3 regions of the Faecalicatena fissicatena genome follow, and region 1 is predicted to be linked to each of the others. Evidence: predicted binding sites of a transcription regulator. Region 1 holds the regulator's gene; each other region holds the start of a gene.
The links. Region 1 encodes Rex, which represses fermentation and respiration genes when NADH is low (regulators of the CRP and FNR family bind a similar motif). Its sites were predicted from a motif close to ATTGTTAANTANTTAACAAT; they were not measured.
Positions count from the first base shown of each region.

Region 2: the regulator Rex is predicted to act here: its motif matches at 2,245-2,264, upstream of H7U36_RS05570 (acyl-CoA carboxylase subunit beta).
Region 3: the regulator Rex is predicted to act here: its motif matches at 1,403-1,422, upstream of H7U36_RS11410 (oxidoreductase).

Region 1 covers NZ_JACLYY010000001.1:63,388-67,600, reverse strand. Annotated here, with positions in the region: gene alr (alanine racemase) at 1-206, opposite strand, end outside; gene H7U36_RS00315 (bifunctional ADP-dependent NAD(P)H-hydrate dehydratase/NAD(P)H-hydrate epimerase) at 210-1,706, opposite strand; gene H7U36_RS00310 (redox-sensing transcriptional repressor Rex) at 1,854-2,507, opposite strand; gene H7U36_RS00305 (ABC-F family ATP-binding cassette domain-containing protein) at 2,694-4,213, shown strand, end outside.
Region 2 covers NZ_JACLYY010000004.1:121,126-125,338, reverse strand. Annotated here, with positions in the region: gene H7U36_RS05575 (OadG family transporter subunit) at 1-652, opposite strand, end outside; gene H7U36_RS05570 (acyl-CoA carboxylase subunit beta) at 667-2,106, opposite strand; gene rseP (RIP metalloprotease RseP) at 2,348-3,379, opposite strand; gene H7U36_RS05560 (1-deoxy-D-xylulose-5-phosphate reductoisomerase) at 3,383-4,213, opposite strand, start outside.
Region 3 covers NZ_JACLYY010000011.1:60,878-65,090, forward strand. Annotated here, with positions in the region: gene H7U36_RS11400 (phosphoribosylaminoimidazolesuccinocarboxamide synthase) at 1-488, shown strand, start outside; gene H7U36_RS11405 (TetR family transcriptional regulator) at 607-1,179, opposite strand; gene H7U36_RS11410 (oxidoreductase) at 1,446-3,386, shown strand; gene H7U36_RS11415 (MFS transporter) at 3,427-4,213, shown strand, end outside.

The DNA of each region.
Region 1 (4,213 bases):
TCGGGCGTGGCGGCCGCGTAGCCCCAGATGTAGTCCTTCTCCTCCATAACGTACTTCGCGATCTGGGCCGCCCCGTGGCCGTAGCCGTCCATCTTGATGACGCCGATCATCTTCGTGTCAGAAGGGAGTCTCCTTCTCATCATCTCCAGATTGTACTCGATCGCATCCAGGTCGATCCTGGCACAGATCCTGGTGTATTTCTTCATGCTCTATTCCTCCAGTCTTTTCAATACCGTCCCTACCGCGTCTGCCAGATCTCTTGCCAGCACACTGTATATGCCCTTCTCCTCCCGGGCCGCGTCCCCCGCAAGCCCGTGCAGGTATACGCCCAGAACCGCGCTGTCAAAGCAGGACATCCCCTGGGCCAGGAGCCCTGTGATGACTCCCGCCAGCACATCGCCGCTTCCGGCCTTTGCCATCGCCGCGTTGCCGGACAGGTTCACAAAGGGGTGCTCCCCCTGCCTGCACACGCAGGTCCTGGCGTCCTTCAGCACACAGGTGACACGGTACTCTCCCGTGAACTGGGCCAGCACATCCAATCGGTTCCTCTTCAGCTCCTCCACCGGCCTTCTTGTGACTCTTGACATTTCCTTCATGTGGGGCGTGAATACGAAATTTTCGTGGGGCAGCTTTCCCAGATAGCGGGTGTGCTCCGCCAGCAGGTTCAGGCCGTCCGCATCCACCACGCAGGGAACCTGCACGTTCTCCAGCGTAGTCTGCAGGATGCGCCTTGCCTTGTCACTTGTGCCAAGTCCGGACCCGATGCTGACTACGTCCGCCCAGCTAAGGAGCCTTAGGAGCTCCCGCTCGTCAAAGAAGTCATAGCAGCGGATGATGGCCTCCGGCAGCAAGGTCTGCAGGATGGTCCGGTTGTCCTCCGGTGTGTAGATCTGCACAAGCCCCGCCCCTGTCCTGTAGGCTGCCAGGGCTGCCAGATAAGCGGCCCCCGCCATGCCCTGGCTCCCGGCTATGATAAGGGCTTTCCCGTAATCCCCCTTGTGGGAGTCGGGCCGTCTCCTGGGAAGCATGCTCCCCGCGTCCTTCTCCTCCAGGGCGTAGGCCACCTTGCTGTCTCCCTCCAGGCCCGAGGTATCGACACCGATATCCCTCACGACCAACTCCCCGGCGTAATCCCGGCCGGGATCCAGGGTACATCCCAGCTTGGCGCACTGGAAGGTCACTGTCAGATCCGCCTTAAAAGCGCTCGTGGCCACTTCCCCGTTGGTGGTGGAGACGCCGGAGGGAACATCCACCGCGATCTTCACGCCTCCGGACCGGTTCATAGCCTGGATACAGGCGAGATAGCTCCCCTCCACCCGGCGGCTTAAGCCGGCTCCGAAAATGGCGTCTATCAGTATACTATATTCTCCTTCTTCGAAAGAGTTTCCCAGGACGCCTCCGGCCTCCTTGAAAAGCTCGATCTGCCTCTTTGTCTCCTCTGTGCAGTGGTCCGGATTTCCCACCATCACCGCAGTCACTCCGGCCCCCTTCTCAAGCAGCAGCCTTGCGATGGCAAAGCCGTCTCCCCCGTTGTTGCCGGAGCCGCACACCACGCACACGCAGGACAGGTCAAAGCCTCTGTCCATGACCGTCTCCACAAACGTGCGGGCCGCACGCTCCATCAGGATCAGCGACGGGATCTTTTTCTCCCGTATGGTATAGCTGTCCGCCGCCTTCATCTGTCTTCCGTCTGGCAGAAATAGCATAAAATCACCCTCCCTTTCCCTGCGCCACAGGCAGGTTCGTTTTTGAAGCCGCCGTCCCGCTGCGCTCAGACAGGTCCACGGCAACGCAAAAGACGTGTAAAGAAGGCCTGTCTCACACACGCCGGCTTTACACGTCTCAAAGTCCTGTTACTTCTCTGATTTTTTCTGTTCCTCTTTGTAACGGCTGATATTGTAGGACAGCCGCATCAGGCTCTCTGACAGGTGGACATTTTCAACGATCACATCATCCGGAAGATTCAGATCCGTATGTGCGAAGTTCCATATCGCCTTCACTCCGTACGACACCAACTGGTTGGCAACCTCAATCGCCTTTGCCTTCGGGATCGTCAGAATACCGATCTCTATGTCATTGTTCTTAACAAAGTCCTCCAGCTCGTCCATCATATGGATGGGCACGCCCCGGATCGTCATCCCCTTCAGTGTGGGATTGACATCAAAGATACCCTTGAGCACAAATCCCCGTTTTTCAAACGCCGCGTAGTTCGCCAGCGCATGTCCCAGATTACCGGCCCCGATGATGACCATGTCATGATCCTCCTCCAGGCCAAGTATCTTTCCTATCTCTGTGTAGAGATATTTTACATTATATCCATACCCCTGCTGGCCAAAGCCGCCGAAGTTGTTCAGATCCTGCCGTATCTGGGATGCTGTCACATGCATTTTCTTGCTCAGGTCGTTGGAGGAAATGCGCTCCACGCCGTTCTCCAGCAGCTCCCCTAAATAGCGGTAATATCTTGGAAGTCTACGTATGACTGCCTGCGAAATTTCTCTGCCTTCCACTTTATCCACCTTCCATTTCAGTTTCTCAGATTTTATTATATAGAATTGTTACAATAAAGTCAATTTATTGTTCTCAAAAGTTCCTCAAATCAGCGCTGACAGCCTTCTGGAAATTGACACGCCGCAGGTTCCCCGATATAATAGTTAAGGCTTTAAAATGCACGGTTTTTACGCAGGAGGTACACCATGATACTGGCATGTCACAATATAGAAAAATCATTTGGGGAGGAGGTCATCGTGCGCGACGGCTCTTTCCATATAGAAGACCACGAGAAGGCAGCCCTGGTGGGAAGCAATGGGGCCGGGAAATCCACCATCCTCAAGATGATCGTGGGGGAGCTGCCTCTGGACGGCGGCTCAGTCACCCTGGCAAAGGGCCGCACCCTGGGCTATCTGGCCCAGCACCAGGACCTGACAGGGGGAAACACGATCTACGAGGAGGTGAAGACCGCCAAGGCGCAGATCATCGCCATCGAGAGGGAGATCCGGCAGATCGAGGAGGAGCTGCCCTCCCTCCAGGGGGATGCCCTGACAGAGCGGCTGAACACCTATCACCGGCTGACGGAGCAGTTTGAGCGGGAGAACGGCTACGCCTACGAGAGCGAGATCACCGGCGTTCTGAAGGGACTGGGCTTTGGGGAGGAGGATTTCTCCAAGGCTGTGGACACCCTCTCCGGAGGACAGAAGACCCGGGTCTCCCTGGGGAAGCTGCTCCTCACCAGACCGGATGTGCTGCTCCTTGACGAGCCCACCAACCACCTGGACTTAAACTCCATCTCCTGGCTGGAGACCTATCTTCTGAACTACCCCGGGGCTGTGCTCATCGTGTCCCATGACCGGTATTTTCTGAACCGGGTAGTGACAAAGGTGGTCGAGATCGAGCAGGGGAAGCTGACCACCTACATGGGCAACTACTCCGCCTACGCGGAGAAGAAAAAGCAGGTCCGGGAGGCACGCCTGAAGGAGTACATGAACCAGCAGCTGGAGATCCGCCACCAGGAGGCGGTCATCGAGAAGCTCCGCTCCTTCAACCGTGAAAAGTCCATCAAGCGGGCGGAGAGCCGGGAGAAAATGCTGGACAAGATGGAGCGGATCGAGAAGCCGGCGGAGCTGAAGACAGACATCCACCTGACGCTGGAGCCCTCCTGTGTCAGCGGAAACGATGTTCTCTCGGTAGAACACCTGAGCAAAGCCTTCCCGGATCAGACGCTCTTCACTGATGTCAGCTTCGACATCCGCCGGGGCGAGCACGTGGCCGTCATCGGCGACAACGGGACGGGAAAGACCACTCTCCTCAAGATCCTGAACGACGTGCTCCCCGCAGACAGCGGCAGCTTCACCCTGGGGGCCAACGTCCACGTGGGCTACTACGACCAGGAGCACCACGTGCTCCACATGGAGAAGACTGTGTTCGAGGAGATCTCGGACGACTACCCGGATCTGACGGGCACCCAGATCCGCAACATGCTGGCCGCTTTCCTCTTCACGGGGGACGATGTGTTCAAGCGGATCGGAGATTTAAGCGGAGGCGAGCGGGGCCGGGTATCCCTGGCAAAGCTGATGCTCTCAGAGGCCAATTTCCTGATCCTGGACGAGCCCACCAACCATCTGGACATCGCCTCAAAGGAGATACTGGAAAACGCCCTGAACAATTATACCGGCACGGTCCTCTATGTATCCCACGACCGGTATTTTATCAACCAGAC
Region 2 (4,213 bases), on a different contig from region 1:
GGGCCGGAGCCTCAGATGCCTGTGCTGTGGAGATCTCCGGGGCCGGAGCTGCTGTGTTCTTCCTGGAAAATGCCTCCTGCAGCTTCGGTATATATTTCAGCAGGGAGATGATCACGCAGATAATAATCAGTACACAGAACACGGTTCCCATGCCGAGCAGCGTGTTCAATCCCGCCTTGCTCAGGACCTCGCCCATGGAATAGATCCCGCTGACTGTAAGGCTGTCCAGATGCAGGTTGCCCCGCACATCCGCCTTATAGATGACCTCAAGGTTGGCCTCCCTGTCCGCGAACTGGGCTGTGGTTGTCACAGAGAGCTGTGTCTGGGAGGCGTCGTATGTGAAATCGCCGTGTCCCTCATAGGCTCCGCACTCATCCACACCTGCCTGCCAGGCGTCCATAGAGCTAAGGAAGCTGTCCCCTGTGAAGGGATAGCCTGACTGCGCCATCTGGATATCCAGCTGCTCGTCAGAGAGGCTGTTCCACTGCTCGATCGTCGTGTCGTCCGCGGTGGAGCAGTAGCTGATGAGGAACTCGGTGGCCTCCTCGATGGTGGCCTGGTCATACTCCACTCCAGAGTCTTTGCCGCTGCACCCGGCCAGGGCAAACACAACTGTAAGTGTGCATAATAATAAGCTAATTTTCTTCTTCAATTCGTCTCACCTCACTAAACTGTTCCATGTTTCTTTGCAGGACGATCCTCTCTCTTTGTAAAGAGCATCTCAAATGCTCCGATAATATATTTGCGCGTCTCTGCCGGGCTGATGACAGCGTCCACATACCCGCGTCCTGCCGCGGAAGCCGGGCTGGACTGGAGTGTGCGGTAGTCAGCCGCCTTCTCCGTCTGCGCTGCCCTGTCTGCATCCGGGTACATGATCTTTGCCGCCAGATTTGCGTCCATCATACCGATCTCGGCGTTCGGCCATGCGTAGACTATATCCGCGCCGATGGATTTGCTGTTCATGGCCACATAGGCGCTTCCGTAGGCTTTTCCAATGATCACGTTCACCTTCGGGACAGTAGCGTCGGCAAAGGCGTAGATCAGCTTGGCTGTCTCACGGGCCAGGTTTCTCTCTGCGCACTTGGAGGCGTCAAAGCCTGTCACATTGGTCAGCGTCAGGACCGGAATGTTGAAGGCGTCACAGAACTTCACGAACTGAGATGCCTTGCGGGCTCCCGCTGTGGACAGGGATCCGTCAAATTCCGCCACTACCTCTGCGTCCTCGTTGTAGACCTTGGAGCGGTTTGCCACAGCTCCCACTGTCATGCCATTGAGACGGATAAAGGCTGTAACCATATCCTTCGCGTAATCCTTCTTCACCTCGAAGACTACGCCGTTGTCTGAGATCTGGGCCAGGGCAATGGCTGTATCCTCCGCCGCGTTCTCAATATCCGCGCACAGACGGTTCAGGTCATCTGTACACTCGTCGTAGGATGCATCCTCCTCGTTATTGCAGGGCAGCATGCAGACCAGTGAGCGGATATCGGAGAGGATCTCCTCCTCTGTCCCCACTTTGTCTACAAGTCCCGCAGACTCACTCTGGAATTTCGGGGAGGCTGTGTCGCACTTCTGGGCTGTGTTGCCCGGGATTGCGTTGGGAGAATTCACGAACAGCTTCGCATTTTTCTCCTCCATAAATGTAAAGTCTGTCAGTGCGGCAAGAGCGGCCAGTCCGCCGCCACAGCTTCCGAAGACTGCCGTGATCTGGGGAACAACGCCAGAAGCCATCGTCTGCTTCAGATAAAGCTGTCCAAACGCGTCCAGCGCGTCTGTGGCCTCCTGCAGACGGATTCCCGCGCAGTCCACAAGCCCGATCACGGGCGCTCCCATCTTCATCGCCATGTCGTAGACAGACACGATCTTCTTCGCGTGCATCTCACCCATGGATCCACCCAGTACGGATGCATCCTGGCTGTAGACGTAGACAAGATTGCCGTCGATCAGCCCGTATCCGGTAATGACGCCGTCTCCCGGAGTTTTTGTTTCCTGCATGTTAAAATCAGTTGCTCTGGCAGTCACGCCGCCGCCGATTTCAACAAAGCTGCCTGCATCAAGAAGAGAAGTAATTCTCCGGCTTGCTGCATTTTCTGTTGCCATGTTGCTCATAACCTAGCCCTCCATTTTCATTATTATTTAAATCAGGTTTTCTCATGCAGATTATTGATAATTGCAAAAAGTCAACCAAATTTTCTGCCTATTATATTATATATTTTTTCTCATCTTAATTCAACTGTTTTTCGTATTTCTGTTAAAAATTTGGCAATGGCAGTCTTTGTCGGAAAAAGCAAAAAAAACAGCCCTCTGCTTTTCAAAGCAAAGAGCTGCTCTCCGTTTTTGGAAGCATATTCTAAAAGAACACCCTCTGTATGTCGTTAAACATGACTACCACCATCAACGCCATCAGAAGCACGATCCCGGCAAAATGGACATACCCTTCCTTCTCCGGCGGGATCCGCTTGCGCCGTACCGCCTCAATAATGAGAAAGACCAGCCGGCCTCCGTCCAGGGCGGGCAGGGGCAGAAGGTTCATAACCCCCAGGTTGGCGGAGATCAGGATCGCAATATTCAGCATATTGACAGCCACCGTGGCCGCTCCGTAGCTCTTGGCCTCCTGGTAGGTGTCATCCACCACGTCCACGATGCCCACCGGCCCGGAGAGCTGGTCAATACCGATCTGCCCTGTCACAAGCATCTTCAGGCTCAGGAGAGTAGTGTCAATCCAGTATTTCACCTCGTAGGCCCCGTACTGGACAGCCGTCAGGGGCCCTGCCGCCGTGTAGCCGCTGCTGCTGATGCCCAGCCTGTAGTACTTAAGTTCCTCGTCAAGCTTCGGGGTGATGGTGACAGTGTGCTCCTTCCCGTCCCTCTCATAGGTAAGCTCCACGTCCTCCCCCTGGTGAAACTGGTTGTACACCTGAATCTCCTTGAAGAGATGGATATGTTTCCCGTTCATCTCCACGATCCGGTCGCCGGCCTCAAGCCCTGCCTGGGCAGCCGGATAGTCTGCCTCCACCTCTCCCGCCACCGGCTCGTCGTAGCCCGACGCTCCCACAAGGACGGCGGCGCAGATGAGAGCCAGGATGAAATTGAACACAGGCCCTGCCGCTATGACGGAGATCCTGGCCCACACGGACTTGTTGTTGAAATTGGCGGGGGAGTCCGTCGCCTCCTCGTCCTCGCCCATGGCGCAGTACCCGCCGATGGGCAGGATGCGCACCGCGTACAGGGTGCCGTGGTACTCCTTCGTAAAGATAGCCGGCCCCATTCCGACGGAGAACTCCTGCACGTCGATATGGTTCAGCTTCGCCAGGGTAAAATGCCCCAGCTCGTGGAAAAAGATGATAAAGCTGAAGATTAAGATTGCAATGATGATACCCAAATGTTACCTCCTGCCAAGTCTGCTGTTTATATACTCATAGACGCCCGCCTCTGTGTCCAGTATCTCGTCCAGGGAGGGGGAGGGAATGTTCACATGCCTCTCCATGCACTCCCCGATCAGATCCGTGATCTCCAGGTAGCCGATCTGCCGGTCCAGGAATTTCGCCACAGCCATCTCGTTGGCCGCGTTAAACACAGTGGGGAGGCTGCCGCCGGTCCGGCCCGCCTGGTAGGCCAGGGCCAGGGCCCGGAAGGTCTCTGTGTCCGGCCTCTCAAAGTCCAGCTTTCCGATCCTCCAGAAATCCAGCCTCTCCCCCGGCAGATACCTCCTCTGCGGGTAGTAGAGGGCGTACTGGATGGGCAGCTTCATATCCGGCGTCCCCAGCTGGGCGATGACGGCTCCGTCGTCGTACTCCACCATGGAGTGGACCACGCTCTGGGGCTGTACCACAACCTGGATCTGGTCCACGTCCACGCCAAAGAGCCACTTTGCCTCGATCACCTCCAGCCCCTTGTTCACCATAGTGGAGGAGTCGATCGTGATCTTTCTCCCCATCTCCCAGTTGGGGTGCTTCAGGGCATCCTCCACCTGTACATTTTTAAGCTCCTCCCGTTTTTTCCCCCGGAAGGGCCCGCCGGAGGCGGTCAGAAGGATCTTCTTCAGAGCTCCTGCCTGCCCTCCCTGGAGGGACTGGAAGATCGCGCTGTGCTCGCTGTCCACCGGCAGGATGGACACGCCTCTCTCCTTTGCCAGAGGCATGATGAGATGCCCCGCTGTCACCAGAGTTTCTTTATTGGCCAGGGCGATATCCTTCCCCGCCCGGATGGCCTCCAT
Region 3 (4,213 bases), on a different contig from region 1:
AAGGCCTGAAGGAGTCCGACAAGCTGCCTGAGCCCATCTACACACCGTCCACAAAGGCGGAGATCGGCGACCACGACGAGAACATTTCCTACGAGCAGAGCGTTGCCCACCTGGAGAAATATTTCCCGGGAAAAGGCGAGGAGTACGCAGCCCGTCTCCGTGACTGCACCATCGCCCTCTACAAGAAATGCGCTGACTACGCACTGTCAAAGGGCATCATCATCGCGGACACCAAGTTCGAATTCGGCCTGGACGAGGAAGGCAACATCGTCCTGGGCGACGAGATGCTGACACCGGACAGCTCCCGCTTCTGGCCCGCAGAGGGGTATGAGCCGGGACACGGACAGCCCTCCTTTGACAAGCAGTTTGCCCGCGACTGGCTGAAGGCCAACCCGGACAACGACTGGACTCTGCCGGACGACATCGTGCAGAAGACCATTGACAAATATCTGCAGGCATACGAGATGCTGACAGGGGAGAAGCTGTAGACTGGTTTTTCCATTAAACAGACCATAGAAAAAGGGAACTCACAGGTCGGTACAACATTCCCGACCTGGGGGCTCCCTTTTTTATCTCCTTATATCCGCGCTGTTCGTCTATATCGTTCTACTCTTCTATATCGTAAATCTTACAGTCCTTTCCGAACAGCGTGTCGCTGAGACTGATCTTCCGGATAAGGGTAATGCGCCTGGCCATGACCTCCGGAGGCTCCGGGTCGCTGCTCATGATCCACTCAACAGCCGTCTGTATGGAGGCGATAGAATGGTACTTTGTAGCAAAAAGCTGCTCCCTCGACAGGGGCTTCCCGCCATTGTGGTATGTATGCCACCGAATGTCATAGTCCACTACAAACCACAGCATAAAGTCCATCAGACAGTTCTGCTCCCGGATGGCGCATGCCTGTTTGAGGAAATTCCGGTAGGCATCTATGTTTCTGTAAAAACTCAGCGTGTTCTCATAGTATGTAAAATCGGGGTCATTGTTCAGGAAATTCCCCAGCACCTTGTGTTCATAGATCCACTGGATCAGGTCGTTTTTGTCTTTAAATCGATTGTAGAAGGTCTGCCTGCTGACACCTGTCTTTTTCAGCAGATCCTTGACTGTAATGGAGGCAAGGGGCTTTTCCGTGCACAGCTCCAGCATGGCCTCCGCCAGCATATTGTGAATATCGATCGCCATATTACATCACTTCCCGGTTCTCTGCTTCCTTTTTCTTTTGTGACTATTCTATCACATCGCACCGCATATTTCCCCGAAAAAAGCAGTTATTTTTTGACATTTTCAGGTAAATTGTCTACATATAGACATCTACTCCCCGTCTGCCTGTCCACAGATAAAACAGTGCCGTGTATCTGTATACAGATGACAGCTCCCTGTTTATCAATTGTAAAACCCCTCCTTATTTGCCATAATTTTAACAAACAGATCCGAAGGAGGAAATTTAAATGCAAGAGCGGAAATTATTTACACCTGTAAAAATCGGTCCTATGGAAATAAGGAACCGGTTTGTCATGCCTGCCATGGGAACCAACCTGGCCCTTCACAGCGGCGAGGCGGGCGATGAACTGATCTCCTACTACACCGAGAGGGCCAGGGGCGGCTTCGGGCTTTTGATACTGGAATGCTGTGCGGTCCGCTACGACGGAAGATCCCTGGTCAATGAATGCGGACTCTGGGATGACTCGCTGATTCCCAGCTACGAAAGGCTGACCGGCTCCGTTCACAGAGAAGGGGCAAAGATCGCGGTCCAGCTGCGGCACTGCGGACGGGAGACAGAAGAAAAATACACCGGCGGCGTTCCTGTCCTGGCTCCCTCGAAGGTTCCCTGTCCCTCCTGCCAGTCCATGCCCCGGGAGATGACAACAGAAGAGGTATACGAGATGGTGCAGGCCTTCGGAGACGCTGCGGCGAGAGGCAAAAAGGCCGGCTTTGACGCAGTGGAGCTCCACGCCTCCCACGGCTATCTCATCGCTCAGTTCCTGTCCGGGCACGCCAACAAAAGGACGGATGAATTCGGAGGCTCCCTCCACAACCGGATGCGCTTTCTCCGCCTTGTGCTGCGGGATATCCGAAAAAAAGCGGGAGACGATTTCCCTGTCATTGTCAGGATCAGCGGCTCTGAGATGATCACAGGCGGACGGGAAGTAGCGGAGACAAAAGCTGTCTGTCAGATGTGCGAGGAGGAAGGCGCGGCAGCCATCCATGTCAGCATCTCCACTTACGGAAGCCTGGCTTACTGTATCGGCTCCACCTATCTGGCTCCCGGCTATGAGACAGAGGCCGCAGCCAGGGTCAAGAGCTCCGTGCGCATCCCGGTCATCACGGTTGGAAGGTATACGGATCCGGAGATCGCGGAGGCTGCCATTAGAGACGGAAGCGCCGACATGGTGGCCTTTGGGCGCCAGTCCATAGCTGACCCCCATTTCCCGGAGAAGGTAGAAGCCGGGGACTACGACTCTGTCATTCCCTGCATCAGCTGCGGGCAGGGCTGCATCATGCATCTTTTTTCCGACGAGCCCATAAGCTGCGTAGTCAATCCCTTCAACAGCACGGAAGAGTCCTACATCTCCAATAAGACCGAGCATGCCAGGCACGTCCTTGTCGCAGGTGGCGGACCGGGAGGCCTGATGGCTGCCTGGATCCTGGCAGCCAGAGGCCACAGGGTAGACCTGGCCGAGCGTGAGGATTACCTTGGAGGCGCTTTTCTGCCGGCCGCCTATCCACCCTCCAAGAGCCCTATAGCCAAGATGATCGGCTACAATATCCGGCAGTGCAGGAAATACGGAGTCAACATCATGACCGGCACCGAGCTGACCACTGAAAAGATAAAAGAAATCCATCCCGATGTATTGGTCATTGCGACCGGGAGCACAAACCTGACCCCGCCCATCAAGGGACTGGACAGCGCCGGCGTGCTGAACCCCTGCGATGTCCTTCTCGGCAAGGCCGTCACCGGGCACAGAGTCCTGGTGGCAGGAGGAGGCCTGATCGGAGCGGAAACGGCTGATTTTCTGGCAGAGCAGGGCCGGGAGGTAACGGTCATCGAGATGAAACCGGAGATTGCAGCAGACCTGGATCCCTACGCAAAGCCCATGCTTCTCAGAGAGCTGAAAGACCACGATGTGACCCTTCTGACAAATGCAGCTATTCAGGAATTCCTGACTGATGGTGTCACGTACAGCGATCTGACAGAGGAAAGCGGGACCGTTCGCACGCTGAAGGGCTTTGACAGCGTTGTCCTGGCTCTGGGCACAAGAAACTACAATCCCTTCGGCCAGGAGTTCCAGGAGCTGGCCGACGAGGTATACGTCATCGGGGATGCAAAAAAGGCCGGAAAAGTGTACGCAGCCACTCACGAAGCAGTAGATGTGGCCATGCGCATCTAACAGCCCGCCTGTCAGTCTGAGCGGAGGAGGAATTTTTATTATGAACAATACCAACCAAAAAAGAGGAAACTTTATCAGCGTTCTGGCAGTGTATTTTGCCGCAAATGTCATTTTCATCATGAGCCCTGCCATGAATTCCATTGCCACGGAACTTTACCCGGACATAACCTACGGCACTGTGCTTCTGCTGTCCACTATCTCATCCCTTTTCATGATCCCGGGATCCCTGGCAGCCGGCGCTGTCCTCGGGAAGCAGGTAGGATTTAAACAGATGGCCGTAGTCTCTCTCGGTGGGACCATCATCGCCGGCGTCCTGCCGTATTTTATCACAAATTTTACCACAGTCCTTATACTGCGCATCATCGTAGGTTTCTGCATCGGTCTGGGATTTCCGCTGCAGAGCACTCTTGCCCTGAAGCTTTTTGATGACAGCGAGCGCCCCGGCGTCCTGGGAAAAGCCACCGTAGCCATGTCCGCCGGCTCTATCATCTATATGCTTGTATCCGGAGCCGTCTGCGACATCAGCGCATCCTATGTCTGGCTCGTCCACGGCATCCTGATCATACCGCTGATCCTGGTCCTCATCTTTTTGAAGGAACCGGAAAAAAATGAAACCGAACAGAGTATACAAGGCAGTGCAGCTGACCGCTCACAGAACAGCCCCGGCGAAAAGCTTCCCCCTATGGCAGTCTTCGCCTCTGCCATGTTTATGATCGTGTTTTTCGCCTTCTACCCAATACTTTTGAACATGTCCGCCATTGTGGACCAGGAGGGGCTCGGCACAGCTGCCGTGACAGGGATCATCTCCTCCCTGTTTACCATCGGTA